Linked DNA regions of Thalassoroseus pseudoceratinae. The protein of the gene in region 1 interacts with the protein of each later gene in a pairwise test. Links are inferred from orthologs where the notes say so. Each region holds a gene or a part of one and is shown in the gene's direction. Other genes may lie near its edges.

Region 1 (15,908 bases):
GGTGCAAGCGATTTTGAAATCGGAGCTTGCGTCAGAATCGGGCACAGTCCTCGTCTGTGATGACCGTCCGATACAACGTCGAGAATATTACACCAAACTCGCGGAACTCGTCGGTGCGTCTTCGCCAGTTTTCAACTCCGAGGGCAAAGAAACATCATTGGGGAAACGATGTAACAACCGATTATTACGAGAGAAGTTCGGTTTGGAACTGCGATTTCCGACGATCGACAGCGGTTTGCCGCACGCGGTGGACACGAATAACCAGGAACGATGATCATGGAAGTCATTTTGACGGCGGTGGGGCCGGATAACCGAGGGTTGGCGGACCCATTGGTGCATCACGTGACCGGGGCCGGGGCGAACATCCACGAAATCCAAATGTACGATCACGGCGTGGAAAAACTATTCGCGATGCTGCTGCGGATCGAATGGCCGGAAAGTGGTGAATCGGTTGCCGAATTGCGGAAGCGGATGAAGCAAATCGGGCAGGAAACGGGACTTTCGATCCGCACTTGGTCTCGTGAGGAACGAAAAGGTCCGCCGCGACTTGCCATCTGCACAACCTACCGAAGTGAACCGCCGCTCGCGATTTTACGGGCCATCCGCGATGGACTGTTGAAAGCCACACCCGCCGTGATGATCGGGAATCGGCCCGCGTGTCGGGGATTGGCGGAGCAATTCGATGTGGACTGGCACGACATCGGCAACCACCGGGGCGAGCCAGACAATGACCGAATGGTGGCACTTTTCGACGAGTACGACGTGGATTACGTCATCCTTGCCCGCTACATGCGTGTGTTACCGCCGGGAACGTGTTGGCGATTCGCAGGCGGACGCATCATCAATCTGCATCACGGGTTACTGCCACCGTTCCCCGGTTTTCGCCCGTATGAAGATGCGTTCTCGCACAACATGCTCACGTATGGAGCGACTGTTCACTTCATCGTGCCAGAACTCGATGCGGGGAACCAGATCATTCACCAAAGCACGTTCACGGTATTCCCGGGCACACCGCTAGAACAAATCAAACGCCAAGGCGAGACCGATCACGAACCGCAATGCCTCGTCGAGGGTTTGCGACGCGTGATCGATCGTGAAGTGATGTTGAACTTCCACCGCGTGGTGCGGGTGTCTGACTAATTCGGCCCTGCGATTGATCAAGCAGCGTTGGCAATGCGAATGGTGGGCGTCGATTCCGACCAGTCACCCCGGAAAATCTCCGCGGCCGGTCCCGTGAGATGCACGTCACCGTCGTCCGTCCAATCGATATCCAACACTCCGCCGGGAAGAAAACAGCGAACTTGGCGATCGGTTTGACCACTCAAAGCCCCGGCGACCGCAACAGCACACGCTCCCGTGCCGCACGCCTGGGTCTCACCAACGCCCCGTTCCCACACACGGACCTGCACTTCCGTCGACGACAACACCCGCACGAATTCCACGTTCGTCCGCTGAGGGAACAAACGGTGTTGCTCAATCTGCGGTCCGAGTTCCTGAACGAGTTCGTCCGAAAGTTCGTCGGTGAAAACAACGCAATGCGGATTGCCCATCGAAACGGCAGAGATAACGTGCAATCGCGAATCGGTTTGGAGAGTCTCCAATTCCTCGGCATTCGGAAGGTGATCGGCCGTCAACTGTGGCTCACCGATCGAAACCCGCACCCGTTCCACCCGACCGTTCTGAACTTCCGGCCAGGCCACTCGGATGCCGGCATCGGTGGCAATGTGAATTTCTTCGTTGCGAACGTGTCCCGTTTCGTACAGGAGTTTGGCGACGCAACGCAGACCGTTCCCACACATTTCCGCGACGCTGCCGTCGGCGTTCCAAATTCGCATTTGGGCGTCGGCTTGCCAAGTCGGTTCGACGACAATCAAGCCATCACTGCCAATCCCCGTGTTTCGATTAGAAATCTTTCGGGCGGTGTCTGGGAGGTTCTCGGGGAGAGCGTGTTCGAAACCGTCCAAATAGACGTAATCGTTTCCCGCACCGTGCATCTTGACGAATCGCATTTGGGACTCCATTCCCAGTGGACCACCCATCCCGAATTGACGGCGTCCCGAGCGATGCCTGCGTATTCGTCGGCTTGCTCGTGGAAGATTCCCGATCCGTCAATTCCGCATGAATGTTCCACAAGCTCTGGCCCGCAATTTGGGAGGGGCGGGCAATTTTTTGGGGTGTCTTTGGTCGAAGAGCCTTCTTCGATGTCGGTTATCAATATCGCACACTCGTGCAATCACGTCTACCCCCGAAATTGACTTCAAGAATTACATAGAAAACCTTCGATTGGCGACTGCAAAGCGAAGCGGCAAGACGATACAATCCAGCGTTAGGATGCAAACGCGGTCGATATCTGTTCCGAATGGATGAGCAAAGCCAAATCGTTGACACTCCTTGCCGACCAGTCTACCCGAATTGGTTGAAGTGCGAATGACTTGGCTTTCGGAACACGGCCTGTTTTTTCGAGATTTATTTGATTCGGGTCTCACCCCAAAACTTGACTGAAATCGCTCAACCAGTCACCTATCCACGCCGCGCCGATTTCTTATGCATGCCCCAACCGACCCGCCCGTCGACGAATTACCTCTGAACAGTCAAAGCTTGGTTTTCGTCGAGCAGAAGTATCAAGATTTCCTCGCCGACCCGCAATCGGTTTCCGAGTCTTGGCGAAATTACTTCGGATCCTGGAATTTCGCGGTGAATGGAACCGCAGCGACGACGGCTTCCGATTCGACGGCGAAGCTGGGGCCGACGTTCTCGCCGAGATCGATCTTCAACCCGCCAGGGTCGGCGGAAGACATTTCCGATCCGGGTGGTCTGCGACCGTTGGCGGCTCTTGATCGCAGTTCGCCTTTGCAACTCGGCGAGCGTTTGCAAGACCGCGTCAACCAATTGGTGCGGAACTACCGAGTCCGTGGGCACATCATCGCGAAGGTCGATCCGCTCGGCCGACCGCTCCCAGAGGTCCCGGAACTTTCGCCCGAGTGGTTCGGCTTCCAAGAAGAAGACATGGACCGCGAGTTCTCCACATCCGGTGTGCAAGGGCCGGAAGTGCAAACGCTCCGCGGATTGACGAACCGGCTACGCAACACCTACTGCCGGTCGATCGGCGTGCAATACATGCACATCGACGACCTCGAAGCCCGTGGTTGGCTCCAACAGCGAATGGAAGCCAACGAGAACCGGATGTCGCTCAGCCGGGAAACGCAGATTCGGATTCTCACGAAGCTGACCGACGCGGTGGTCTTCGAAGAGTTCATCCAAAAGAAATTTATGGGAGCGAAAAGCTTTTCGCTCGAAGGTGCGGAAAGTTTGATTCCGCTGCTCGACTTGGCAATCGAGAAAGCCGGCGGTCAAGGCATCAAAGAAATTGTCCTCGGAATGGCCCACCGTGGACGACTCAATGTTCTTGCCAACATCATGGGCAAGAATCCTCGAAAAATCTTTCGAGAGTTCGAAGACAAAGACCCGCAGATGAACGTCGGTCGCGGGGATGTCAAATACCACTTGGGTTACAGTAACGACTGGGAAACCCAATCCGGGCGGAAGGTTCACCTCTCGCTTTGCTTCAACCCCAGCCACTTGGAATTCGTCAATCCGGTGGCGTTGGGACGGATGCGAGCCAAGCAAGACCGAGCCGAGGACAACGATCGCCGTCGCGGCATGGTGCTGCTCATTCACGGTGATGCGGCCTTCGCCGGTGAAGGCGTCGTGCAGGAAACGCTGAACCTCTCCGAATTGCCGGCGTACCACGTGGGCGGAACGGTTCACATCGTCGTCAACAACCAAATCGGATTTACCACCGGTCCGGAGCAAGGTCGTTCGACGCGTTACGCCACCAGCGTGGCGAAAATGCTTTACAGTCCGATTTTGCATGTCAACGGGGAAGATCCGGAAGCCGTTGCTCAGGCACTTAGCGTGGCGATGGACTTCCGGCGGCAATTCCAGCGGGACGTCGTGATCGACATGTGGTGCTTCCGCCGTCTCGGTCACAACGAAGGTGACGAACCGGCGTACACGCAACCGCAGATGTATCAGCAAATCAGCCAGCGGGGTCCCGTACGCGAAAGTTACCGGGACCATTTGCTCAAGCTCAAAGGCGTCACGCTGGAAGAAGCGGAACAAATCGTCGAACAGCGTCGTGAATTCTTGACGCAAGAATTGGAAGTCGCCCGTAGCGACGACTACTCCCATCGCTACGACACCGGCGGCGGAGTCTGGAAAGGCTATGTTGGCGATCTTGAAGCCGACGTCGACGATCCTGACACCGGTGTTCCCGCCGAAACACTGAAAAATTTGTTGCTAAAACTCACGGAATTGCCGGACGGATTCCATCCGAACTCGAAGATTGCTCGAGCAATGAAAGTCCGGCGGAAAATGGCCGAGGGCGAGCAAGTCCTCGATTGGGCCGCCGGAGAGATCTTGGCGTTCGCATCGTTGGCGACCGACGGTGTCCGCATCCGCATGACCGGTCAAGACTGCGAACGGGGAACGTTCAGCCACCGCCACGCCGTACTCCACGACGCAAAGAACGGTGAAACGTTCATGCCGTTGGCCCATCTGGACCCGAATCAGGCACCGGTGGAGATCGTCAATAGCCCACTCAGCGAAGCGGGCGTCCTTGGTTTCGAATACGGTTACAGTCTCGACTGCCCGGATGGTCTGGTCATTTGGGAAGCCCAGTTCGGCGACTTCGTCAATGCCGGACAAGTCATCATCGACCAGTTCATCGTGAGCGCCGAAGACAAATGGCGTCGGCTCAGCGGTTTGGTGCTGTTGCTTCCTCACGGGTTTGAAGGCCAAGGCCCAGAGCACTCAAGCGCCCGTTTGGAACGATTCCTGACGATGTGTGCCGAAGATAATATTCAAGTGGTCGAACCGTCCACGCCGGCCCAAATGTTTCACTTACTGCGTCGTCAAGTGGTGCGAAAGTGGCGGAAACCGCTGATCGTCATGACTCCGAAAAGTCTGCTACGGCACAAGGGAGCCGTTTCGGATCTCGAAGAGTTGACGACCGGGAAATTCAAACGTGTCCTGCCGGACGTGCACGAGGCTTGCGACACACCAGATAAAATTCAACGAATTTTGCTCTGCTCAGGAAAGCTGTACTTCGAATTGGCCGATGTTCGTGAAAAAGAAGATCGCCGCGATGTCGCAATTGTACGGCTGGAGCAATACTACCCACTTTCCAACGACGAATTGCAAGCGGCCCTCGCCGACTACCCCGAAGGAACACCGGTTTACTGGGTTCAAGACGAACCGGAGAACATGGGGGCTTGGCGACACTTGCGGTTCGAGTTGGGTGACTCGTTGTTCGGTCGCTTCCCGTTCCATGGGGTCACGCGGCCGTCTTCAGCCAGCCCGGCAACCGGTTCCAACGCCGCTCACCGCTGGGAACAAGCCAAACTGATTCGCGAAGCGTTCGGAGAGTCCGACTCCCAGTAATTCCACCTCAGTGATGTGAACACGGTTTTCACACTTGTGAAATTGTTGTGACATGACTGTAGGCTCAAATATTTTATCTCCCAATCATTCTGCTGGAATACGAAACGATGTCTGTGGAAGTCAAAGTCCCGCCCGTGGGTGAATCGATTACCGAAGTCTTCATCGGCGAGTGGTTGAAGTCCGAAGGGCAAGCCGTCAAAGTCGACGAAAATCTCGTTGAACTTGAAAGCGATAAAGCCACCTTCGAAGTCCCGTCTCCATCGGCGGGGGTGATCGAAAGCATTCTCAAGCAACCCGGTGACTCCGCGAATGTGGGCGAAGTGATCGCCACCATCAACGAGAACGCCGAAGCTCCCAGCGACGACCAACCCAAACCAGACTCGTCCCCCGAACCGGCGAAAACGGCCGATCAACCGACATCCAGCGATTCGGAAGCCTCGCAAGACAGCGGCAACGGCGAACCTCGCGTGATGCCCGCTGCCCAACGACTTCTGGCGGAAAACCAGGTCTCCGCGAGCAGTGTTCAAGCGACGGGCCCAGGGGGACGAATCCTGAAAGAAGACGTGCAGCGGTACCTCAGCGAACCGAAGCGGTCCACGCCACCGACCCCCACGCATTCGATGACCAGCCCGAACGAGCCGTTTGACCCGTCCCGCCAGAAGGAAACCGTTCGAATGACGCCGATGCGTCGCAGCATCGCGGAACGGTTGGTCGAATCTCAACGCACCGCCGCCCTGCTCACGACCTTCAACGACGTGGATATGTCGAAGGTCATGAAAATGCGGAACGAGTACAAAGACACCTTCCAAAAGAAGTACGGCATGAAACTCGGCTTCATGTCCTTCTTCGTGAAAGCCGCCGTCGATGCACTCAACGCAATCCCACAACTGAACGCCCAGATCGAAGGCGATCAGATCATCTATCATAATTACTGTGATATCGGTGTGGCGATCGGGGGCGGCAAAGGGCTCGTTGTGCCGGTCCTCCGCAATGCCGAACGCATGAGCTTCGCCGACATCGAGCAATCCATCAACAACTTCGCCGAACGGGCCAAGTCGAACAAAATCGAACTCAAGGAACTGCAAGGCGGCACGTTCACCATCAGCAATGGTGGGGTCTACGGTTCCCTGCTCTCGACACCCATTATCAACCCACCGCAAAGTGGTGTGCTCGGAATGCACCGCATCGAACAACGCCCCGTCGCGGTGGATGGCCAAGTCGTGATTCGTCCGATGATGTACCTCGCTTTGACTTACGATCACCGAATAGTCGATGGTCGCGAAGCCGTGACATTCCTGAAACGCATCAAGGACACTATCGAAGAACCGGCCCGCATGCTGTTGGAAGTTTGAAAACCGACCTTTCGAGAAGCGCTCTTTGATTCATTCTGCATGTCGTTGAACCATCTGGGATTTGCAGCCGAACGACCTTTGAAATCCAAACCGTAAGCGAACGACTGACGATGTCACAACATGATCTGATTGTAATTGGAGCTGGTCCGGGTGGTTACGTGGCGGCGATTCGGGCCGCTCAACTCGGGATGAATGTCGCCTGTATCGAGAAAGAACCGGCGTTGGGCGGAACCTGTTTGCGGGTCGGCTGCATCCCAAGCAAGGCGCTTCTCGAATCCAGCGAAATCTACGCCGAAGCCGTCGGTGGTCTGAACGAGCACGGCATTGACTGCGGCGAGGTCTCATTGGATCTCGCCAAGTTGATGAAGCGAAAAGACAAAGTCGTTCAAACCTTGACGGGCGGTGTAAAATCGCTGTTTAAGAAAAACAAGATCACTCGGTTTCAAGGTCATGCCCGTCTCACGGGACCGAACCAAGTGACCGTCGAAAGCCAGGACGGAACTGAAGTTCTCGAAGGAAAAAAGATTCTCATTGCCACCGGCAGTGTGCCTGCGACTTTGCCCGGCATTGAGTTCGATGGCGACCGCATCGGCAGCAGCACCGAAGCCCTCAAATACCCCGAGGTGCCGGAACATCTCATCGTCATTGGAGCCGGTTACATCGGCTTGGAACTCGGGGCCGTCTGGCGAAGACTCGGTGCGAAAGTCACGGTCTTGGAGTATCTCGATCGGATTCTGCCCGGTATGGATTCCGAAATTGCCAGCGAAGCAAAGAAGCTCTTCAAAAAACAAGGACTGGAATTTCACCTCGGCACGAAAGTCACCGGCGCGAAATACGACGGCGAAAAGTGCACCGTTGAAATTGACGGAGCCGACCCAATCACCTGTGATCGCGTGCTGGTCGCTGTTGGTCGTCGACCGAATACAAAAGATTTGGGATTGGAAGACATCGGCGTGGAACTCGACGACCGTGGCCGAATTGCAGTGGGCGATCATTTTCGGACGTCCGTGGAGAGTATCTACGCCATCGGCGATGTGATCCAAGGCCCGATGCTCGCCCACAAAGCCGAAGAGGAAGGGATTGCTTGCGTGGAATATCTCGCGACCGGTTATGGTCACATCAACTACGATACCATCCCCGGCGTGGTTTACACGCATCCAGAAATCGCCTCTGTTGGCAAAACCGAGGAGCAATTGAAAGAAGCCGGGGTCGAATATCGCAAGGGTTCGTTCCCGTTCATCGCCAACGGTCGGGCACGATCAATTGACGAAACTGACGGCAAAATCAAAGTCCTCGCCGACGCCAAGACCGACCGCATTCTCGGCGTGCACATCATCGGAGCCCGAGCCGGTGACCTGATCGCGGAAGCCGCTGTTGCGATGGAATTCGGAGCCAGCAGCGAAGACCTCGCCCGCGCCTGCCACGCTCACCCGACCCTCGCCGAAGCCCTCAAAGAAGCGGCATTAGCCGTCGACGGACGAGCGATTCACTTCTAAAAGACATCGATTTAGTGTGCCATGGCTCACAGAGCCATGGCACGCTGCGTTTCGTCTGAAATGTGAAGTATCACAACACCCGGGCCAGCAGTGATGTGGTCCACACCAGCAAACCAGCGAGTATCCAAGCGATGATGAATCCGCCCAAGCCAATCAATGTTGGCTTGGGAAGTTCGATATCGCCGATGTTGAGGAGTTTTTCGTTGGGTGGCAGTGGGTCTTCCGGCAACTGACACGGCCCGGGAACTTCTTCGTTCGGTTTGACCGGTGTGTGCAGTAGACGGAAAAAGTGATCGAGTTTCTCTTGCGGCGGTCGCCGAGTGAGGAAACTTGTGATGAGTCCCGCCAGCACCCCCGCCGAGAGATAGAACACCATCTGCCAGGCGTCCGTCATCGCGGTGGGTTGGCCGACAGCGTTGAAGCGGAACATCGCATCCGGCAGCCCCCAATCGTGTACCAAATTCGGTTGGAAGGCCACGAGTGCCCACGCTGACGCGGAGACCAACGTCGACACCCACACTGCGGCCGCCGTCCATCCACGCCACATGATGCCGATCCACAAACTCAGCCCGATCGCCGCCGGCGTTTTGATCACGATTTGCAGGGCGTTAATGATGTCTCGGAACGATGCTTGCAACACCAGTGCCGTGCTGACGATGATCAAACCCGCCAAACGTCCGACCCACAGGTAATGTTTTTCGGATCGATTCTTCGCCATATACCGACGATAAATGTTCTCGGTAAACAAGCCGCTCGAAACCACCATTTGCGCGTCGCCGGAACTCATCACCGCCGCCAATAGTGAAGCGAGCAACAACCCGACCAGACCAGGTGCAATCGTGGGCAGCACTTCATACGCCGCTCGTCCGAACAAACCGTCAGCGAACTCGGCTTCGATGTCTTGAATCTCTTTACGACGAGCTTCGGGTTGATCTTGCAGTTCCGGAGACGCGGCCAACGTGAGATCGGCGTGGAGTTGGCGATCGTGAAGAACTCTCGTCTGCTCCTCTGGGGAAAGCTCCGCAAATTCCGCGGCATCATTGGCAGGTTTGTCGGCGTGTGGCAGCGGGCTGTTCGAACCCAGATACCACACGACACATGCCAATCCCGTCAGTGTCCAAGCGACTGTGCAAATCCGTTTCAGGAAGTTACCGAAGGTGAATCCGAAACGGCCTTCGAACTCGGTTTTCCCTGCTCCACAGACGCCCATGATGTGCGGTTGCACGACGATTCCAGTCAACGCCGTGATCGAAAGCATAATCACATAGAAAATTGTGATCGGTTCTTTCCCCAGGGTTTCCGCTACTTCGGGACTCGCGATCAAGTCGAACATGCCCGGTCGGATTTCACCCTCCGAGTGCAAAGCCCCGAACCCACCGATCTTTTGGAATACGAACGGCAATAACAGGAACGAGAACGTAATCGTCAGGAGGCCTTGGATGAAGTCGGTGATGATCGCCGCCCCGAGTCCACCCGCCATGCCGTAGAGCACGAACAGAAACGTCATGATCAAAATCGCGAACTCGTACCCTTCGACGATCCGCCAACCCGACCCGCGAACTTGCAGATACGCTTCGGCTCTTGCTTCGCCATCGTCTTCTTCGGTCTGGTCATCAACCATCGGAGCCGCAACGAACCGCAGCGGATAGTTGACGTCGCGTGTATCGTCGTAGAGCGTCCATTGCTCGCCGTCCTTGTCGACTCGCACACGGAGGTCGTCGGAAAGTTTCTTGAATCCACTGAGTTGATTCGTCAACCGTGATGGGACTTGCTTGGCATCGAGTTCGGTGATGAGTTCGTTCGGGTCGCTCATGTGGAACAACACGCCGCGACCGAACCAGCCTTTTTCGCTGTCCCACTTGATTTCGGGAACTTGCCAATCGGTTTGTTGTGAGAAGCGGTCGAGTTCCCCGCCGGTGAGGGCCGTTACCATCTTGCCCGCCGCGTAAACGTAACTGGCGATGAACACGATCGACATGATGATGCCGTAGATCGAGTACAGCAACGCCGTGCTGCTGCCGAAGCGGTGTTCGAAGTAGTCGGCGGTGGTCAGGGCTCGCATACGCCGCATGACCGGGGCGATAATCCAGTAGAACGGCGTGGCCCACAACCACAGGAATTGCCACCAAATGCCAGCCAATCCGGCTCGCCAGGTGCCCGCGATCACGCCGACGGCTTGGTCGCTGCTGGTGCCCGAGCCGAAGGCGAAGAACATCATGAACACCGGCCCGAACCGCCGACCGCCCATGAAGAAGTCGGCCATGTCCTTGACCTTGCGGATCGACCACAAGCCTACCGCAAGAATCAGCAGAAAGTAAGCGGCCAACACAATCCAATCCGCCCACTCCAACCCCAGATAAACCGGATCAGCCGCTAACATTGTTGTTACTCTTTGGTGTTTAAATGGATCTTGTAGGGTGCGTCGCGACGCACCTATCGGCGATGTGGGAACTACGTGGTGCGCTACGCTTCGCTGCATGCACCATACAAAAAACGCAAACGCATCGGGTTTCGCTTTTGCATTGCCAGCGTAACCGTGACGGAACAGAGTTGCAACGATTGCCCAGTGAGCCGATGATTTCGCGATGGAGTTTCGGAATCGACGAGTCACGGTGATGGGGTTGGGACGCTTTGACGGCGGCGTGGCAGCGGTGCGGTTTTTGAGTGAGCGTGGTGCGAAAGTCACCGTCACCGATTTGCGGTCGGAAGCGGAACTGGCCGAATCGATTCAGCGGCTTTCAGATGTGCCGATCAAACGTTGGCGACTCGGCGAGCACGACGAATCCGATTTCACGCGGGCGGATTTCGTTGTCGTCAATCCGGCGGTGCGGCGGGATCATCCGTTGTTGCTTGCGGCTGAAGACTCCGGGGCGGTGTTGACGAGCGAGATGAATCTGTTTTGGTCACACCATCGCGGTCGAGTCATCGGCGTCACCGGTAGCAATGGCAAGTCCACGACGGCGGCGATCATTCACGCGATTCTTTCCGAGACCGATCACACAGTGCGACTTGGTGGCAACATCGGACAGAGTTTGCTTTCGGAAGTCGATGCGATTGGGGCGAATGACTGGACGGTTCTGGAACTCAGCAGTTTTCAACTTCACGATTTGGACCGGCTGCAAGTTTCGCCGGAGATCGCGGTGGTCACGAATTTCAGTCCGAACCATCTCGATTGGCACGAACACCTGACCGACTACCGGGAGGCAAAGCAAACGATTCTGCGTTGGCAATCCGCCGACGATCGGGCGGTGCTGAATGACGACGATGCCGATGTCAGGAATTGGCCGGTGCACGGACGGCGTATTGGTTTCTCTCCTGAAATTTCTGACGAACCGTTGCTGGAAGCACTCCGATTGCCCGGTCAGCACAATCGCGCGAATGCGTTGGCAGCGATTACGGCCATGCGGTGCGTCGACGGGGTTACAGACGCTGCCATTCGTCGCGGACTGGAAAAGTTCCCAGGGTTGCCGCATCGGTTGGAGTTTGTGGTCGAAAGTCAGGGACGCCGGTTCTTCAACGACTCCCTGGCGACCACTCCCGAGTCAGCGATCGCAGCGATTCAGTCGTTCGATGATCCGATCGTGTTGATTCTGGGCGGATCGGACAAAGGTATCGATCTCACCCAGTTGGCCGAAGTCGCTGCCAAGCGTGCGAAGGCAGTCGCGTTAATCGGCCGGACGGCAACACAGCTCCAGACTTTGCTGGATCGCACATCGAGATCGCTGCCGATGCGTGTGTGCTCGTCGTTGGCCGAAGCGGTGTCGTTTGCCTGCGAGGAATCTTTGGTCGGCGATGTCGTGCTGCTCTCGCCGGGGTGTGCTAGTTACGACTGGTTCCGCGACTTCGCCGACCGTGGCGAACAATTTCGACAACTCGCAAAACATGCCGACTTCCCGAATTGATCGTTCGCCGCCGTTCGTGTGGCGACATCGCAACGCTTCGGTGAATCGTCGCAACACGCGTGGTGCTTTGGCAACGTCGAGTTGGCGTGGCTGAAACGTTTCGTGTCGGTGTTTTGGCGAATCGTTAACCACATTGAACGTTTTCCGCAAATTGGATAAATCCCGTTTTTGCCTGGAGAAAACGCAGTTTCCTGAGTATCCGAGACGAACGCAGCGAGTGAATTGCCACGAAAAACGCGGCGATGTTTTCGAGTTTTGGCACACCGCATGCTTTAAAGAACTTCCATCAGGCGAGCAGTTGCGAAGGCCACCTGACAACGAACTTAACTCACTGCAAAGTCTCTTTTCACAGCACAATTGCGAAGGACACCACCATGACAAACACACTCAACGCTCTCTGGAACGACGAAGCTGGTTTCATTGTCTCCGCTGAACTCATTCTGATCGCCACGATTTTGGTCATCGGTTTGGTCGTCGGACTCAGCGAAGTGCAACACGCAGTGGTCGGCGAACTCAACGACGTCGGCGAAGCCATCGGAAACTTGAATCAAAGCTACTGCTTCTCGGGCTTCAGCAGCTACAAAAGCAACGGTCAATTGAAAGCTCAGTTGGTTGGTTCGCAGTTCATCGACCACGCCGACGAGTGCGACAACAACGAATGCGACATCAGCTGCGATGCTCCTGTGAACGAAGCCCCCAAAGGCCAAAACGGCAAGAACTACTAAGCCGAGTCGAACACCATAAAAAAGCCCACCGACGTCGATCGGTGGGCTTTTTTCGTGCGCTGAACTATAGTCGGGCTGACGATTTTTCCTCAGACGATGAAGCACGATATGACACTCAGCACACGACCACTTAGTTATTGCTCCAACGTCCATCCCGGTTTGACGGTTGCCGAAGTCGAAACGGGACTCGATCAATTTACGATTCCCGTGCAATCACGGATTGGTCGACCGCTTGCCGCTGGGTTGTGGTTGGCGGAACCTGTCATTCGCGAACTCCACGCTTCCCCGGATGCCATCGCGAAATTCGCCGCCGGACTCGCCGAGCGTGATTTGACTTGCTACACACTCAACGCGTTTCCTTACGGCAATTTTCATAGCGACCGCGTGAAGGAAAACGTGTACCTGCCGGACTGGTCGCAATCGGAACGCCTGGAATACACCGTTGGTTGTGCCAACGTGCTTTCACAAATTCTCCCCGAAAACAGCGAGGGCAGCATTTCCACGGTCCCGCTGGGTTTCAAGGAATTCGAGTACGCCGAAGATTTCCCGAACCGGGCGATTGATCAGCTGATCGAATTGGCAAAGACGCTCAGCAAACTTCACGAGCAAACCGGACGACTCATTCGACTGGCAATCGAGCCGGAACCGTTTTGCCTGTTGGAAACCACCGACGAAACCGTCGCGTTCTTTCAGAAATTGCGGGCGGTGGCGGCGGATCGGAATGTGCTGGAGTTAGTCAATCGGCACATTGGTGTGTGTTATGATGTGTGTCATCAAGCCGTCGAGTTTGAAGACATTGCGGCATCCATCGCCAAACTCGCGGACGAAGACATTCGGATCGTGAAAGTCCACATTACATGTGCGATTGACATTCCGAATCCAAGTGCCAATCCCGACGCGATTGCCGCTCTGGCGCGGTTCGTCGAGCCACGGTACTTGCATCAGACGATGGGTCGTCTGTCCTCCGGCAAAGTTGTCCGCGTGGTCGATTTGGACTCCCAGTTCGTTGAATCTCCTCCAAGCGAATTTGCAAATGCGGAGACGTGGCGGGTGCACTACCATGTTCCCGTTAATGCAGAGAGCGTGGGCCCGCTGGGAACCACACGGCATGTGCTCCCGACAGCGTTGGATGCGGTCAACGCTCTTCCGTACGCACCGGATTTGGAAGTCGAAACCTACACCTGGGACGTGTTACCTGGCGAGCAACCGGATTTGGTCGCAGGCTTGAGCGCGGAACTCGACGCGACCGAACGACTGCTAACCGAGATTCGGGAACGATAAACGAAAAATACCCTCGACGCGGACGCCGAGGGTATTGCGTGAACTTGGAAATGCGATCCGGTCTAGTTTCGCTCCGGGATTTCCTCAATGTTGCCGACCACGCGAGCGGGGGTTTCCCGCCAACCATCCGGTGTGGCGATTCGCGGTTGACTGTCGCCGCGACGGAATTCCGGTAGCGATTCACTCACGATTGGCGTTTCGCGAATTTCGCTTTCGTCTTCCAATCCCATCGCATCAGCCCACGCCGTGGACAAATTGCTCGATGGAGCTGGGACCGGTTGGGTTCGGCTCACAGTTTCAGTGACAATTTCCTCGAAAGGATTGCTCGGCTCGACGGAAACCGGTTCGGTCGTCGCTACGGACACTTCGACCGGGGCGGGTGACGCGGGAAGGATTTCGACCGACCGACGACCCGGCACAATCACCTGACGAAACGGCGACGTGTTCGACGCTGTCCGTGCAGGAACCTGATGGTTCATTGTGGTTGGCTCTGGTGGAGCCGGTGGAGCCATGGGAAACGGTGGCATTTCGATGCCATCGTAATTCGGCGCGACTTTGTCTTGCTTCGGCACAGCGACGGCGGGTGCCCGTTTCTGCTTCCGTTTCACAGGCTGGTGATCATTGACCACCGGTGTTGGTTCCGATTTCCGAGGCGTTGCCTTCGGCACAATTTTCGGTTGCACGTGTGGACGCACTTCCGGACGAACTTGTGTCTGCACTTGCGGTTGGGGGTAGCTATGCACCGGCACGCAGGTCGCTGCACAGGATGTTTTCGATGCACAGCCGATTTTCGTCGGTCCGCAGGCGGTCGTTGCACAACTGACTTTCTTGCCACGAGCCGAAGTCATCGCACACAGCGGTTTGGATTGGGTTCCGCATTTCTTCCATGTTTCGAGCGGAACACAACCAGCCGGAGCGTTAACTTTCGGCTTCGATGTGCAGGCCGACGCAGATGTGCATGTCGATGCACATGAGGACTTCGCAGGTTTGGTGAACGAACACAAACTCAACTTCTGTCCCGTCTTACAGCCACTTAACGTGACGAGAACCAGCAGTGGCAGCCACGCCGGCCTCGCAACGAGTCGAGGAAAAACCATCCGTGATATTCCTTGTGTCCGGCGAATTGCGTCCAAGTGGAGGGACCGAAGCAACTCCGTTGAGTCCCTACCAGACGCGAAATCGTCTTAGGTTGAAAATACGGTTCCGGAATCAGGATCGGAATAATCGTTCCCGGAGAACCAATCCATTCGCCCTCGAAACGTCATGGAACGGTATTCATGCGACGAATCTGCGACTACTACTCGTTACGCCGACAGTGACGATCCGGTAAACTTTGCCGATCACGGGGGAAATACCGCGAACCTCCCAAGTATGGTTTCCATCCGGCGGGATGATTACACTAACTCCATAATGCCATCTCGACACTGCGTAACCTGGGACTGGTCCCAGCTTTCGTAGACCACACCAGAACTGAAAGCTGGGTCACGACCCAGCCTACAAAACTTGATTTGCTAGACTCTGTAGGCCCAGACATGACCGACACAACCACGAACCAGCAGCTCAACAAGTACAGCCGACACATCACACAACCGCCGTCACAGGGGGCGTCGCAAGCGATGCTCTACGGCACGGGCATGACCGAAGAGGACATGAACAAGCCGCAAGTCGGCATCGGTAGCGTGTGGTATGAGGGCAACACGTGCAATATGC
Region 2 (15,855 bases), on another replicon or contig:
TCACAGATCTGTCACGAATGAGTGAACGGGTGCCGACGGTTTCAATCACGCATGAGTCGTTGACTCCGCACGAGATGGCGACTCAGTTGGCCGAACGTGGTTTGTTCTGCTGGCCGGGCAATCATTATGCGTTGCCGGTAACAGAGGCGTTGGGATTGGAGCCGCACGGGACGCTTCGCATCGGAATTCTCCACTATAACACGGGCGAAGAAATCGAACGGTTGCTGGCTGCATTGGCCGAAATCGTTTGAGTCCAACGGGTCGAAGTGTCGAAACAGAAAAACTCATCCCGTGCTTTGCACGAGGCGGGACGACCACGCTATACTTCGTCTGCCTGATGAGGGTTGCAACCTGCGCCGGCTTCTGCCATTCTTGCGCTCGGCTCGCGCCTCCTCCGATATGACACTCACTGACGACGACGGATTGGGAATCATTCGAACATGAGCGAAGACACCGCGTCCTCCATTACCAGCATTCATTCCGAAGAACTGAATGAATGGTTTGAATCCCTGGATGACATTCTGCACCGCTATGGTTCACAAGCGTTGCAGGAATTGTTGGTGACGTTGCAGGAGCGGGCCTACCGCCGCGGCGTGACAATGCCGTTCACCGCCAACACACCCTACATCAATACCATCTCCTTGGATAAAGAAACTCATTATCCAGGTGACTTGGAAATCGAACGGCGTATCAAGAGCTTGGTGCGTTGGAACGCGATGGCCATGGTCGTTCGCGGCAACAAACGCGGCGACGGCATCGGTGGGCACATCTCGACGTTCGCTTCGTCCGCGACATTGTACGAAGTGGGTTACAACCACTTCTTCCACGCGCGGACGGAAGATCACACGGGTGATATGGTTTACTTTCAGGGGCATGCCGCTCCTGGGATGTATGCCCGTGCGTTCTTGGAAGGCCGATTGGACGAAAGTCATCTCGAGAATTTCCGTCGAGAGATTCCGCGTGGTCAGGGGCTTTCGAGCTATCCGCACCCGTGGTTGATGCCGGAGTTTTGGCAGTTCCCGACGGTGTCGATGGGACTCGGTCCGATCACCGCGATCTATCACGCTCGGTTCCTGCGGTACATGGAACATCGTGGTCTGTTGGATACCTCGAAGAGCCATGTCTGGGCGTTTCTGGGTGACGGCGAATGTGATGAGCCGGAAACGTTGGGGGCGATCACCCTCGCCTCACGTGAGCAACTCGACAATTTGATCTTCGTGATCAACTGTAACTTGCAGCGGTTGGACGGCCCGGTTCGCGGGAATGGGAAGATCATTCAGGAGCTCGAGGCTGCCTTCCGTGGTGCGGGTTGGAATTGCATTAAGGTTGTCTGGGGGCAAGATTGGGATGAGCTCATCGCTGCGGACCACGAAGGCCACCTGATCAAGCGGATGGGCGAGGTGGTCGACGGGCAGTTCCAGAAATACAGCGTGGAGTCCGGTGAGTACATCCGCAATCACTTCTTCAATACACCTGAGTTGAAGAAGCTCGTGGCTCATCTCTCGGATGATCAGCTTCAGAAGATGCGTCGCGGCGGGCATGATCCCGAAAAGGTGTTTGCGGCGTATCGGTCGGCTGTGAATCACTCTGGTGCACCTACCGTGATTTTGGCCAAGACCATCAAGGGTTACGGTCTTGGGGAAGCTGGTGAGGGGCGAAACGTTGCTCACAACACGAAGAAGGTGAATGAGCAAGAGTTGCTCGCCTTTCGGAGTCGGTTCTCGATTCCGCTCTCGGATGAGGAAGTCGTCAAGGCTCCGTTCTATCGGCCGGCGGAAGATAGCCCGGAAATTCAGTACTTGATGAAGCATCGAGAAAAGCTTGGCGGATTCGTGCCCAAGCGGGATGCGACCGGTGAGAAGCTCGAAATTCCACCTCTGTCAAAGTGGAAGAAGCAGTTGGAAGGTACTGGTGATGCTGAGACGTCCACAACGGGAGCCTTCGGTGCAATCGTTGCGACGCTCGCCAAGGACAAGAAGGTCGGTGATCGGGTCGTGCCGATCATTCCCGACGAGGCCCGTACCTTCGGGATGGAATCGTTCTTCAGTATGTTCGGCATCTACTCCAGCAAAGGTCAGCTCTACGAGCCGGTCGATGCGGGAACGTTGATGTACTACAAAGAAGCCAAGAACGGGCAGGTGCTCGAAGAGGGTATTAACGAAGCTGGGGCGATTTCGTCCTTCATTGCCGCCGGGACTGCGTATTCCAATCTCGGCACGCACATGATTCCGTTCTACATCTATTACTCGATGTTCGGTTTCCAGCGTGTGGGCGATTTGGTTTGGTTGGCCGGTGATAGCCGCGTCAAAGGGTTTCTCGTCGGTGGGACATCCGGGCGGACAACGCTGAACGGTGAAGGTTTGCAGCACGAAGATGGTCACAGCCATCTCGTCGCGACAACCGTGCCGAACCTGGTTGCCTACGATCCGGCATACGCCTACGAATTGGCGGTCATCATTCGTGATGGTCTCAAGCGGATGTATGCGGATGGCGAAGAAATCTTCTACTATCTCAGTGTGTACAACGAGAATTACGTTCAACCTCCGATGCCGGAAGGCGTTGAGGAAGGCATTCTCAAGGGGATTTACAAGCTGAAGAGTACTGAAGGTCAGAACAATAAGGAGTTGCGTCCGCAGTTGTTCGGAAGCGGGACGATCCTTCGGGAAGTCTTGCGTGGGCAAGAGATTCTTGCTGAGAAGTACGGCATCGGATGTGATGTGTGGAGCGTGACCAGCTACAGTGAGTTGGCCCGTGATGCCCGTGCAGCCTCTCGTTGGAATCGAATGCACCCTGGCGAAGAGCCGCGGAAAAGCTACTTGGAAGAATTGTTCGCCGATCAGGAGGGGCCATTCATTGCCTCGAGTGACAATGTTCGGCTCGTTCAAGATCAGATCCGTGAGTGGATTCCGGGGACTTACACGACGCTCGGGACGGATGGGTACGGCCGAAGCGATTCGCGTCCGAAACTTCGGCGACACTTCGAGGTCGATGGGGAGTTCGTGGCTTACTCGACCTGCGAGGCGCTCTCGCGTCAATGCAACTTCGACAAGGCGCGACTGCCCGAAGTGATCAAAGAATTGGAAATCGATCCGGATCAGGTTGATCCCGCGTTTGCATAGTTGACTGTCGGGCAGATGGCCTGGGCCTTGCTGACGGCTTGTGCTCGGGCTTGCGTGGCTCGTTGGCGGTTTGGGTCTTTTGGTTGACTTTTTCAAGAAATCATCAATGCCGACAGAATTCAAATTACCGGAAATCTCCGAAGGTGTCGAGGCTGTCGATATCGCTGAAGTCCTGGTCTCCGAAGGGGATACAGTGGCTCCGGACCAGAATGTCGTTGAGGTAGAAACCGACAAAGCCGCGATGGAAGTCCCGGTGAAGATCGGCGGCCGCGTGACGAAAGTGCATGTCTCAGCGGGAGACAATGTTTCGGTCGGGGCGGTGTTGCTGACGATTGAAGAGTCTAGCGACGCGGCAGCATCGTCAAACGATGCGCCGGAGGACAAGACACCTAAAGAAGAATCTCAGTCACCAGAACCGCCGAAGAAGACGGAGTCTGCCCCGAAGGCTTCTCAGCCGTCTTCCACGAAGTTGGCAACCCAAGAGGGGACGGAGCCAAGTCCGGCGGTTGCGACGGTGAGTGAGACGGCTTTGGCTCGCGGCAATGGAGACGGTTCCGTTCCGCCGCCCGCTGCTCCGTCAACAAGACGGTTGGCTCGGGAGCTGAATGTCGATCTGGTCCAGGTCAAAGGCAGTGGCGCGGGTGGACGGATCACGAAGGATGACGTCAAGGCGTTTGTTCGTGAAGGCGGGAATGCCATCTCGACTGGCGTTCGACAACCTGCCGAATCAATGGCCCCGATGAGCGGTGGCTTGGCCGAGTTGCCAAACTTCGAAAAGTTTGGTCCAGTTCGTCGGCAGGCGATGAACAAGATCGCCAAGATGTCAGCGGCTCATCTGAGCTACGCTTGGCAAACAATCCCGCACGTCACGCAGCATGACGAACCGGACATCACCGACATGGAAGCCGCTCGGAAGGCTTACATGGCTGGTCCCGGCAAAAAAGGTCCCAAAATCACGATGACCGCCATCGTGATGAAGGCCTGCGTTGCGGCTCTGAAGGCTTATCCGAACTTCAATTGCAGTCTCGATCCCACTTCGAACGAGCTGATTCTCAAAGACTACTACCACCTCGGTTGTGCAGTCGACACTCCCAATGGGCTCGTTGTGCCAGTCATTCGGGATTGTGACCAAAAGACGATTCAAGAGATCGCCGAGGAACTGACCGACATCGCCGGACGCGCACGCGATCGGAAGCTCGGTCTCGAGGATATGCAAGGCGGTACGTTCACGATTACCAATTTGGGTGGGATCGGTGGGACGAGTTTCACGCCGATCGTGAATTACCCGGAAGTTGCGATTCTTGGGCTTTCCCGCGGACAAAAACGTCTCGAAATGCGAGATGGGCAAGTCGTGGAGCGGATGCGGCTGCCGCTTTCGCTGTCCTATGATCACCGGGTGATCAACGGAGCCGACGCCGCTCGCTTCATGGTGAAGCTCTCGCACTCGTTGACCGACTTTATGGCGCTGATGGTGCAGTGTTAACGTTCGCGTCAGAACATTGTCTCGATTATTCCACTTCGACGATCACGGACTAACGGCAAATCCAGAATCCTATGGCTCAAGAATTTACACTTCCCGCTGTCTCGGAAGGCGTCGACTCAGTCGATGTCGCCGAAGTTCTGGTTTCCGAAGGCGACGTGATCGAAGCCGGTCAAAATGTGATCGAGATCGAGACCGATAAAGCTGCGATGGAGGTCCCCTGCCCGTTCGGCGGTAAAGTCGTCAAGATCCACGTGTCGCCTGGTGACACGGTGAAGGTTGGCGGGACCGTGTTGACGGTCGAAACCAGTGAGGCCTCGTCTGAAGGGAAGAGCGAGTCTTCGCCGTCAGGTTCCACGACGAAACAGGAATCAGCGAAGGAAGAATCGGCTGAACAGGAATCAGCACCTGTCGAAGCATCATCGAGTTCCGAGCCTGCGGATTCCGATGCGGTGGAGTTGGTGGTCATTGGTGGTGGGCCAGGTGGATATCCTGCTGCCTTCGAAGCCGCCGACCACGGCATGCAGGTCGTGATGATCGACGAGGATATCAAGCCTGGCGGTGTGTGTTTGCACCGCGGTTGTATTCCCTCGAAAGCCCTGCTGCATGTGGCGAAGCTCATCCAAGAAGCCCGCGATGCCAGCGAACATGGTGTTACGTTCGCCGATCCAAAGATTGACCTCGACAAACTCCGCGGGTTCAAAGAGTCCGTCGTCGGGCAGTTGACTGGTGGTGTCCAACAACTCGCCAACGCTCGCAATGTGAAGTCCATTCGGGGGCGGGCGACGCTGCTGAGTTCGAACTCGTTGGAAGTGGAGAAAGAGGACGGCAGTCGCGAGACGATGTCGTTCCGCAAGGCGATTGTCGCTACGGGATCGAAACCGGCTATGCCACCGATTTTTGACATCGGTGACGATCGAGTGATGGATTCCTCGGGAGCCCTCAATCTGCCGGATATTCCCAAACGACTGCTGGTCGTGGGTGGTGGGTACATCGGGTTGGAGATGGGTTCGGTCTACGCGGCGTTGGGCTCGGAAGTTACCGTGGTTGAGATGCTCAGCGGATTGCTGCCGGGTGCCGATCGTGACTTGGTCCGTCCCCTGCAAAAACGGCTGGAAAAACAGTTCCACGCGATTCACCTCAACACCAAGGTGGCGAAGCTTTCGGCATCCGACGAGGGGATTGTTGCGGAGCTTGAGGGCGATGGTGTGGAGAGCCCGCAGACGTTCGACCGCGTATTGATCTCTATTGGACGTCGTCCGAATAGTCGTGGCGTGGGGTTGGAAAACACTCGGGTGGAGCTGGACGACAAAGGTTTCGTGAAAGTCGATTCTCGTCAGCAAACCACCGACCCGAATATCTTGGCCATTGGAGATGTCGCTGGTGAGCCGATGTTGGCCCACAAAGCGACGCGTGAAGCCAAAGTGGCCGTGGAAACATTGCATGGGAAACCCGCTGAGTTCGACAACATCGCCATTCCCGCGGTCGTGTTTACCGATCCGGAATTGGCTTGGTGCGGTTTGACGGAAACCGAAGCCAAGGATCGTGGTATCGAAGTGAATGTGGTCCGTTTCCCTTGGGCCGCATCCGGGCGGGCTCAAGCGATTGCTCGAACCGACGGGCTGACGAAATTGCTGATCGAACCATCGACGGAGCGGATTTTGGGAGTGGGCATTGTCGGTGCCGGTGCGGGTGAAATGATTGCCGAGGGTGTTCTCGCAGTTGAGACCGCCGCCGTTGCCCGCGATCTCGCGGAATCGATTCACGCTCACCCCACGCTCTCGGAAACTTTGATGGAATCGGCGGAAAGTGCTTTTGGACAAGCGACTCACATGGTGCGTACACGAAAGAAGTGAGAGGGTAGCTCTTCATTACTAGAACAGTTCGGAATTCCGCTTCGGAATTTTCTCTCGCAAATGAGAATCGACTTTCTCGTCGCATGGCTGGGGAAAAATCCGGTTGCGAAACTCCGGAATCTCGGGGGCCCAAGCCTTCAAAAAACCGAGAGCATGTGTAAGATACCGTGGTCGAACGACTCTGCCCTTTATTTCTGAGCCTGGTTTCCAGCTCAAAAATGGCCTTTGGCTTCGAGTCATGCTTTGAAGTGCTCGCCTTGCAGCCGCTGGCTGTCACTGGTTCTGGCAGTTCCACAATGAACTTGCCAGGCATCATCCAAGTGGTTAGAAGTTTTTAGCCGGTTGACTCTGGGAGTCGGCCGAGAACATTGACCATCCAACCTTTTCGATTCAATGGCAGATGCCAAGGGATCACCATCAACGATGATCAAAATCCGCAAAGGTTTCGATATTCCGCTGGCCGGTGAACCGGCTCAAACCGTCGAGGACGGACCACCTGTGACCACAGTGGGTTTGTTGGGCGATGATTACATCGGAATGCGACCGACAATTTTGGTGCAAGAGGGTGAGTCGGTCAAGAAAGGGCAGTCGCTCTTCGAGGACAAGAAGACTCCCGGCGTGCTCTTTACCGCTCCTGTGGCAGGCACGGTGAAAGCCATTCAGCGTGGGGCGAAGCGTAAATTCGAGAGCTTCGTGCTTGAAGTCGGAGGCGACGACGAGGTCGAGTTCGCTTCTTACTACGACACTGATTTGGATGGGTTGAGTCGCGACGCTGTTCGTGAGAATTTGGTCAAGAGTGGGCTTTGGACCGCGTTTCGGACGCGGCCGTTCAGTAAGGTTCCCGCTTTAAATTCTGTACCGCATTCAATTTTTGTGACCGCGATCGACACGAATCCGCTGGCCGTTCGCCCGGAAGTGGTGATCAAGGAACACGAGCTCGACTTCTCGTACGGCTTGAAGGTCATTCGCCATCTGACCGATGGCAAGGTGTACCTGTGCAAGGAGCCGGATTCGGAATTGCCGGCGGTGTCGTCACCGTCCGTCGAGACTGTTGATTTTGCTGGTCCGCACCCCGCGGGTCTGCCTGGTACGCATATCCATTTTCTTGATCCGGTGAGTTTGGCGAAAACCGTTTGGCATCTAAATTACCAAGACGTGATTGCCATCGGGAAGCTGTTTACGACCGGTCGGCTATTTACCGAGCGTGTGGTTTCCCTGGCTGGTCCAATGGTTGAGCGGCCTCGGTTGGTTCGGACCGTCTTAGGGGCCTCTTTGGAGGATTTGACGGCTGGGCAACTAAAGTCCGGCGATGTTCGTGTTGTGTCCGGTTCGGTTTTGGCCGGTCGCGAGTATGCTTCGCCGCATGAGTTCCTGGGGCGGTATCATCTTCAGGTTTGTGCGTTGAGCGAGGGTCGCGAACGGGAGTTGTTCGGTTGGCAAAAACCGGGGTTCCAGACGGTTTCAACCACTCGTGCGTTTGCGTCTGGTTTCGTCGGACGTGGGAATCGCTACGCTCTGACGACTTCTCAAGGTGGAAGCCCCCGGGCAATGGTGCCAATCGCGTCTTACGATCGAGTGATGCCATTGGATATTGTGCCGGTCTACTTGCTTCGGTCCTTGGTTATCGGTGATACCGAGCAGGCTCAGGCACTGGGGTGCTTGGAGTTGGACGAAGAAGATTTGGGGCTTTGCACCTTCGTGTGTCCTGGTAAGTATGAGTACGGCCCTGCTCTTCGCGATAACTTGACCACCATCGAGAAAGAGGGTTGATGCGATCGGTTTTCGGTCGCGTTACGGTGCAAGTGCTGTGTGGCGAATGATTTTCTGTTTCTTTCTCAGTGAGATGTCGAACACATGAAGCCTTTGCGAAACCTTCTGGATAAGCTGCATCCCAGCTTTGACAAAGGTGGCAAATTCGAGAAGCTCTATCCGCTGTACGAGGCGCTCGACACGTTCTTGTACACACCGGGGACGGTCACGAAAACCGCTGCGCATGTCCGCGACGGGATCGACCTTAAGCGGTATATGGTTCTCGTCGTCATCGCGTTGATTCCGTGTATTTTCATGGCAATGTGGAATACCGGGTTCCAAGCGAACACCGTGATTCGCAACCGCCAAGTTGCGGAAGTGTTGCTGAATCGCAATGTCCTGACGTCGGCGGAAGTCGGTGTGGTCATGCAAGCTTCGATCGGTCGTCCGATCGAGGACCAGTTGGTCGATACGGTTGCCGCTCTCCGGAGTGACGATGACGAAACGCAAGCCGACACTGAGGAATTGAAAAGCAGCTTGGAAAAGCAGCTTGATTCCGTGCTGTCCGGTGAAAGTGTGAACGCGGTCTCGCTGGACCAAATCAAATATACCCAGGACCGGAATACATGGCCGGATTGGCAAACTGCGGTCATGCAGAGCTTGGGGCTGTCGTTTGAGCCCGGGAGTTTTGTGTCGTGTTTGATCTATGGGGCCTTGTACTTCCTCCCAGTCTACATCGTGTGCATGGCTGTCGGGGGTGCATGGGAAGTTCTGTTTGCGATCGTTCGTGGGCATGAAGTCAATGAAGGCTTCCTCGTCACCGGGATGTTGTTCCCGTTGACGTTGCCGCCAACGATTCCGCTTTGGCAGGTCGCACTGGGGATCAGCTTCGGTGTCGTCATTGGCAAAGAAATCTTCGGTGGGACGGGACGAAACTTCCTGAACCCCGCGTTGACCGCACGAGCATTTCTGTACTTTGCCTACCCCGCTTACATCTCTGGCGAACGAATCTGGACCGCACCAGCCGTTGACAGCTTCAGTGGTGCGACTTCGTTGACCATCTTGGGGACTGCTCCCGCTGCGGACGGCATGGGAGCCCTTTCGGTCTCATGGTGGCAGGCGTTTCTCGGGACTATCCAAGGTTCGATGGGTGAGACGTCAGCTCTATGTTGCTTGTTGGGGGCCGCGTTCCTGATCGTCACTGGAGTCGGGTCGTGGAAGATCATGGCGGGAACGGTGATCGGTGCGGTTGGGTTGTCGACTGTCTTTTGGATTGCCGGTAGCGATAGCAACCTGATGTTTGTACTTCCCCCCTGGTGGCATCTGGTCATTGGTGGATTTGCCTTCGGTGCTGTCTTTATGGCGACTGATCCGGTTTCCGCTTCGATGACCGAAACCGGGAAGTGGTGGTATGGAATACTGATTGGTGCGGTGACGATCCTTATTCGCGTGATCAATCCCGCGTTTCCCGAAGGTGTCATGTTAGCCATCTTATTGGGCAATGTGTTTGCACCACTGATCGATTACTTCGTCCTTCAAGCTAACATCAAGCGGAGGTTGGCTCGCAATGCCGCGTGATTCGTTCGTCAATACGTTCAAAGTGGCCTTGCTGCTGTGTCTCGGGTGTTCGCTACTCGTTTCGGCCGCCGCGATTGGCCTACGTGACCAACAAAAATTCAACAAGCTACGCGAGCAACAAAAGAATATCTTGGTTGCCGCCGGTGCCTTCGACCCTGAGGTCAATTCCGTCTCGGAAGTGCCGAAGCTGTTCGAAGAGAAAGTCGAAGTCAAGTTGATCGACCTCGATACGGGTGAAGTTGTTCCATCCGAGCAATACTCCGAAACCATCATGGTTGAGAATGTCTCGGAGTATGATCAGCGTCGTGCGACGACTAATTCCAAGTTGAGCTACGAGATTCCTGGCGAAGAAGACATCGCGAACATCAAGACTCGTGAGAATTATTCACAGGTTTACTTCGTCAAAAACGATGAAGGCAAGCAATCACGATTGGTGTTGCCGATTCGCGGGTATGGCCTTTGGTCGATCTTGAGAGGGTTCATCAGTGTCGACTTGACGACCCTCTCCGATGACCCGTCGACTCTGGAAGTGGCCGGTCTAACTTACTACGAGCAGGCCGAGACGCCTGGTCTTGGTGGCGAGGTCGACAATCCTTCTTGGAAAGCACTTTGGCAGGGCAAGCATATCTATGACAGCGACGGCAATGTCGAGTTGGATGTGGTCAAGCAACCCAATAGTGACTATGAAGTAGATGCTCTTGCCGGTGCGACGATTACCTCAAATGGCGTCGCGAATATGATGTCCTATTGGTTCGGCGAAAATGGGTTCGGACCATATCTCAAGCAACAGATGAAACAATAAGTGGTTCCTGTTTGGAACTGGAGTTGATTCTATGGCGGAAGCAAAACCGAAAGACGTTCTGCTCGATCCGGTCATCCATAACAATCCGATCGCGCTGCAGATCCTTGGTATCTGCTCGGCACTGGCTGTGACCACACAATTGCTGCCGACGATTATTATGTGTCTCGCGGTGACGGTCGTGACGGCATGCTCAAGTGCGGTGATTTCTTCGATCCGCCAAAGCATTCCGAGCAGTATCCGGATTATCGTGCAGATGACGGTGATCGCCTCGCTTGTGATCTTGGTTGACCAAGTGTTGAAAGCGTATGCGTTCACGATCAGTCAGAAGTTGTCCGTGTTCGTCGGTTTGATCATCACAAACTGTATTGTGATGGGACGAGCCGAAGGCTTCGCAATGAAGAACGATCCCAAAATGAGTTTCCTCGACGGGGTCGGAAACGGACTTGGATACAGCGCGATTCTGATTCTCGTTGCATTTTGTCGCGAGTCGATTGGGAGCGGCAAATTGTTTGGGGCACAGATTCTGCCGTTACAAGCCGATTCGGCGAGCGGTTATGGCTATGTTCCGAACGGTTTGTTTTTACTTCCACCGAGTGCGTTCTTCATCATCGGTTTGGTGATTTGGATCATCCGCACGATCGATCCAAAACAAGTCGACGCCAGCTAGCATTTCGGATGCAACGTGGCTTCCGCATTGATCCGCGAAAATTACTGACAAGGGTCAGACAGCAATGACTTCAACTTGGGAATTTCTGGGACATCATCTGGCGTTGTTTACACGCTCAGTGTTTCCAGAGAATCTGGCACTGATGTACTTCCTTGGGATGTGCACATTCCTGGCGGTGTCGAAGAACGTAAAAACAGCCCTCGGGTTGGGGGCTGCTGTGATTGTGATTCAAACAATCACGGTACCGACCAACAATTTGATTTTGAACTATCTGCTGAAAGATAGTGCGATCACCGAAGGTGTCGATCTCACATTTCTCAGTTTGATTTGCTACATCGGGGTGATTGCCGCGATGGTGCAGATTCTGGAAATGACGCTGGACCGCTTCTTTCCAGCGCTCTACAACACTCTGGGAATCTTCCTGCCGTTGATTACTGTGAACTGTGCCATCTTGGGTGGTACGCTTTTCATGGAACAACGGGATTACGGATTTCTGGAAAGCGTGACGTTTGGTCTTGGTAGCGGTGTTGGCTGGGCCTTGGCCATTGTTTTGTTGGCTGGCATCCGTGAGAAGATGAAGTACTCCGATGTGCCACCCGGACTGCGTGGTTTGGGCATTACGTTTATCACAGTCGGTCTGATGGCGATGGCGTTTATGGCATTCTCCGGAATCTAATTGACCCCGACTCCCACTGACTCCGATTTGTTCTTCCGCTGATTTTTCACTCCCGACTTTAGGTAGAGATAGAAACGATTCCATGTCGCCATTTATGCAGATTCTTCTGGGCGTGGGAATGTTCACCGGCGTCGTCCTCGTACTCGTCGCATTGATCGAGTTTGCGAAGTCGCAGCTGGTTGCCTCCGGCAATGTTGAGATTCTCGTCAACGAACAGAAAACGTTGGAGACACCGGCCGGCGGAAAGCTTCTCGGTGCACTTGCTGACAACGAAATCTTCGTTTCCTCCGCTTGCGGGGGTGGTGGAACCTGTGCTCAATGTATGGTGCGTGTGTTCGAAGGTGGCGGTGACATCCTGCCGACCGAACGCAACCACATCAACAACAAGCAGGCTCGGGAAGGTTATCGATTGTCCTGTCAGGTGGCTGTTAAGCAGGACATGAAGATCGAGGTTCCCGAAGAAGCCCTCGAGACGAAGAAGTGGGAGTGCACCGTTCGCTCCAACAATAACGTCGCGACCTTCATCAAAGAACTTGTGCTCGAACTTCCGGCTGACGAAGCCGTGAATTTCAAATCCGGTGGTTTTATTCAGATCGAAGTGCCACCGCACGAAGTTGAATACTCGAATTTCGAGGTTGCAGATCGGTTCCGTGAGGACTGGGACAAGTACAACCTCTGGAGTTTGAAGTCGAAGGTGACGGAGCCAGTTTTTCGAGCCTATTCGATGGCCAACTATCCGGGCGAAAAAGGCATTATCATGCTGAATGTCCGGATTGCGACTCCGCCACCACGGGCACCGGAAGGAACCCCGCCGGGGAAGGTGTCATCGTATATTTTCAACCTGAAGCCGGGCGACAAATGTACGATTAGCGGTCCTTATGGTGAGTTCTTCATCAAAGAGACCGATGCCGAAATGGTCTACATTGGTGGTGGTGCCGGTATGGCTCCGCTGCGAAGCCACATCTTCGAATTGTTCAAGAACCTCAAGACAGACCGCAAGGTATCCTACTGGTACGGTGGGCGGAGTAGTCGCGAGTTGTTCTACGTCGATGAGTTCGAAGCCATCGAGAAAGAGTTTCCGAACTTCAAATTGAACATCGCTCTTTCCGATCCGTTACCAGAAGACAATTGGACAGGATACAAGGGGTTCATTCACCAGGTCTTGTTGGAAGAGTATCTAAAGGACCATCCGGCTCCGGAAGATATCGAGTACTACATCTGTGGACCGCCATTGATGTTGCAGGCCGTTCTCAAAATGTTGGACGATCTTGGCGTGCAACCTGAGAACATTGCGTTCGACGATTTTGGTGGATAGTCCGATGCTCGCTAATTCCCGACTACGATGCCATTTGGTCTGCTTCGGGATGATGCTATTGCTTGTGGAATCTTTCGGAGTCCGCGGTTCGGTTGCGGCAGAGGAACTTGTTTCGCTCTCCGGTGAGACAATGGGCACCACGTACAACGTGCGATTGGTGCCAACCGCCGATGTGGTCAGTGAGACGCTTCAACAGTCCATTGATGATCGCCTAGAGGTCGTCAATCTGGCGATGTCCACCTGGGACCCGGAGTCGGAACTGTCACGATTTAATCGGTATGAGAAGACCGATTGGTTTCCCGTCTCGGCGGCGACCGCTGAGGTCGTCGAGCAAGCCAACACGATCAGTGAGCAGAGTGGTGGTGCTTTCGATGTCACGGTGATGCCGTTGGTGAATCTCTGGCACTTTGGGCCGGAGGGCCAGGATCGGGCCAAGTTGCCAAGCGAATCGTCGATTGAATCGGCCCGTGCTAGCATTGGGTACCAACTGTTGCATGTACGCAGCGAGCCCCCTGCCCTCCGAAAAGATAACCCCAGCTTGACCGTCGATCTCTCGGCGATTGCCAAAGGGTACGGCGTCGATGTGATCGCGAGATTGCTGGATGAAACCGGGATTGAAAATTATCTTGTGGAGATCGGTGGCGAGGTTCGGTCGTGTGGCGTGAAGCCGAACGGTGATCGGTTCATTGTCGGTATCGAGAAGCCCACTCCGTTTGTACGGGCTGTTCAGAGAAAGGTTCCACTTCAGAACTCATCGATGGCAACCAGCGGCGATTACCGAAACTTCTTCGAAATCGACGGCAAACGATACTCCCACACTATTGATCCACGAACCGGTCGCCCCGTCGAGCACTCCCCCGCTTCTGTCTCGGTTATTGCCCAGAGTTGCATGGAAGCTGACGCGGTGGCAACGACACTCATGGTCCTTGGTCCGGACGCTGGCTATAATTGGGCCGAGGAACATGGATACGCTGCTATCTTTTTAATCCATCCTGGCGAGCGTGGTGCCGAGGTGGTTTCCGAGATCGTCGAACGGGAAACATCGGCCTTTAGTCAGCTCGTGCCAACACCTGAGAATTCGAGTTCTGCAATGACGACATGGTTGATTAGTCTCGGTGTTTTTGTGGCCTTCATGGTTTTAATGTCGGTCGGGGTGATCTTTAGCAATCGTCGTATTCAGGGGTCGTGTGGCGGGTTGGCTGGACTTCGAGATGAGCATGGCCAAACGATGTGTCAGGCATGCACAACCCCACGTGAGGACTGCGAAAAAGCCCTCTTGGAAGGCATGCAGTCGGACAGCAACTCCGCTGACGTAAATTAAACTGCAATCGTTTCCCCTGGTCCCACTCCAAGTCGAGGCTTCCTATGGCGATTCGGCAAGCCGATGTCGCAATCATCGGCGGCGGCATCGTTGGGCTGTCGACTGCGTATCAACTGACCCAGAGTGACCCTGACCTCAAGATCGTCGTGCTTGAGAAGGAGTCGCGAGTTGCGGCTCATCAAACGGGGCGAAACTCGGGAGTCCTGCATTCCGGAATCTACTACAAACCGGGATCGTTGAAGGCCAAGAACTGTCGTGCTGGCAAACTTGCAATGCAGGAGTTTTGCGAGCGAGAAGGAATTGCCTACGAGATTTGTGGGAAAGTCATCGTTGCTGTTGAGGATGGGGAACGAGCGGCACTGCATCGTATCTTTGAACGCGGACAAGCAAACGGCGTCCGTTGTGAGTTGGTCGGTCGGGAGCGGCTAACTGAACTGGAACCACATGTGGCCGGTGTGGAGGCGATTCACGTCCCGGAAGCAGGCATCGTCGACTACTCGCAAGTGACGGAAAAGTTTGCGGAGTATTGCCAGCGTCATGGTGGCGAGGTGTTGTTCAATGCACGTGTTTATGCAGTTTCTCAGCAATTGACGCGTGTCGTGATTGGCACGACAAATGGCGACGTCGAAGCGAAGATGGTCGTGAACTGCGGAGGATTATACAGCGATCGTATTTTGCAAATGTCGGGCGAAAAGCCATCGGCGAAGATCATTCCCTTCCGTGGTGAATACTTCGAGCTGAAACCATCCGCCTCGCATCTCTGCAAGAATCTAATCTACCCGGTGCCCGATCCAAAGTTTCCGTTTCTCGGTGTGCATTTTACTCGTATGGTTCACGGGGGCGTGGAATGTGGTCCAAATGCAGTGTTGGCGTTTGCCCGTGAAGGTTACGAGAAACTCAACTTCAACATTCGTGATCTTACCGAGTCGTTGACGTATCCCGGTTTCCTACGGTTGGCGGCACGGCATTGGAAGATGGGTCTGGGAGAGATGTGGAGATCCATCAGCAAGCGGGCATTTGTGCGTGCGCTCCAGCGGTTGATGCCGGAAATTACCGCCGATGATTTGGTAGCCGCTCCATCGGGAGTTCGGGCTCAGGCGTTGCAACGGGACGGATCGCTGGTCGACGATTTTCTGATTCGCTCGACCGATCGCTGTGTCAATGTTCTGAATGCACCCTCACCGGCAGCAACTTCATCGCTGAATATCGGTCGGCTCATTGTCGATGAAATTCGTCCGCGTCTCTCACGATAAGAACAAAAAGCCTCCCGATGCTCATTGAGAACACGGAAG

What was found.
Region 2: the proteins of odhB (region 1) and lpdA interact in binary tests that used the Escherichia coli proteins (3 or more experiments, as listed by UniProt). The link is inferred for Thalassoroseus pseudoceratinae from one-to-one orthologs.

What each region holds. Positions count from the first base shown.
Region 1 is NZ_JAALXT010000006.1:123,484-139,391, forward strand. What follows is about bases 4,724-7,671. They hold odhB (2-oxoglutarate dehydrogenase complex dihydrolipoyllysine-residue succinyltransferase), read left to right. Parts: upstream 4,724-5,549; coding sequence 5,550-6,794; downstream 6,795-7,671. Other genes in these bases: G6R38_RS21090 (2-oxoglutarate dehydrogenase E1 component), read left to right, coding at 4,724-5,442; lpdA (dihydrolipoyl dehydrogenase), read left to right, coding at 6,905-7,671. Also shown: G6R38_RS21075 (SDR family oxidoreductase), read left to right, coding at 1-274; G6R38_RS21080 (formyltetrahydrofolate deformylase), read left to right, coding at 277-1,140; dapF (diaminopimelate epimerase), read right to left, coding at 1,158-2,009; more of G6R38_RS21090, read left to right, coding at 2,545-4,723; more of lpdA, read left to right, coding at 7,672-8,290; G6R38_RS21105 (sodium:solute symporter family protein), read right to left, coding at 8,361-10,670; murD (UDP-N-acetylmuramoyl-L-alanine--D-glutamate ligase), read left to right, coding at 10,876-12,192; G6R38_RS21115 (hypothetical protein), read left to right, coding at 12,567-12,917; metabolite traffic protein EboE, read left to right, coding at 13,026-14,198; G6R38_RS21125 (hypothetical protein), read right to left, coding at 14,261-15,295; ilvD (dihydroxy-acid dehydratase), read left to right, coding at 15,731-15,908. UniProt on the Escherichia coli protein: E2 component of the 2-oxoglutarate dehydrogenase (OGDH) complex which catalyzes the second step in the conversion of 2-oxoglutarate to succinyl-CoA and CO(2).
Region 2 is NZ_JAALXT010000001.1:1,386,182-1,402,036, reverse strand. Bases 4,170-7,064 are described here. They hold lpdA (dihydrolipoyl dehydrogenase), read left to right. Parts: upstream 4,170-4,673; coding sequence 4,674-6,455; downstream 6,456-7,064. Other genes in these bases: G6R38_RS05210 (Na(+)-translocating NADH-quinone reductase subunit A), read left to right, coding at 6,879-7,064; G6R38_RS05220 (2-oxo acid dehydrogenase subunit E2), read left to right, coding at 4,170-4,602. Outside these bases: G6R38_RS05230 (cysteine desulfurase-like protein), read left to right, coding at 1-251; aceE (pyruvate dehydrogenase (acetyl-transferring), homodimeric type), read left to right, coding at 441-3,119; more of G6R38_RS05220, read left to right, coding at 3,226-4,169; more of G6R38_RS05210, read left to right, coding at 7,065-8,225; G6R38_RS05205 (NADH:ubiquinone reductase (Na(+)-transporting) subunit B), read left to right, coding at 8,310-9,782; G6R38_RS05200 (Na(+)-translocating NADH-quinone reductase subunit C), read left to right, coding at 9,772-10,584; G6R38_RS05195 (NADH:ubiquinone reductase (Na(+)-transporting) subunit D), read left to right, coding at 10,616-11,251; nqrE (NADH:ubiquinone reductase (Na(+)-transporting) subunit E), read left to right, coding at 11,316-11,927; nqrF (NADH:ubiquinone reductase (Na(+)-transporting) subunit F), read left to right, coding at 12,022-13,242; G6R38_RS05180 (FAD:protein FMN transferase), read left to right, coding at 13,247-14,563; lhgO (L-2-hydroxyglutarate oxidase), read left to right, coding at 14,608-15,816. UniProt on the Escherichia coli protein: Lipoamide dehydrogenase is a component of the glycine cleavage system as well as of the alpha-ketoacid dehydrogenase complexes.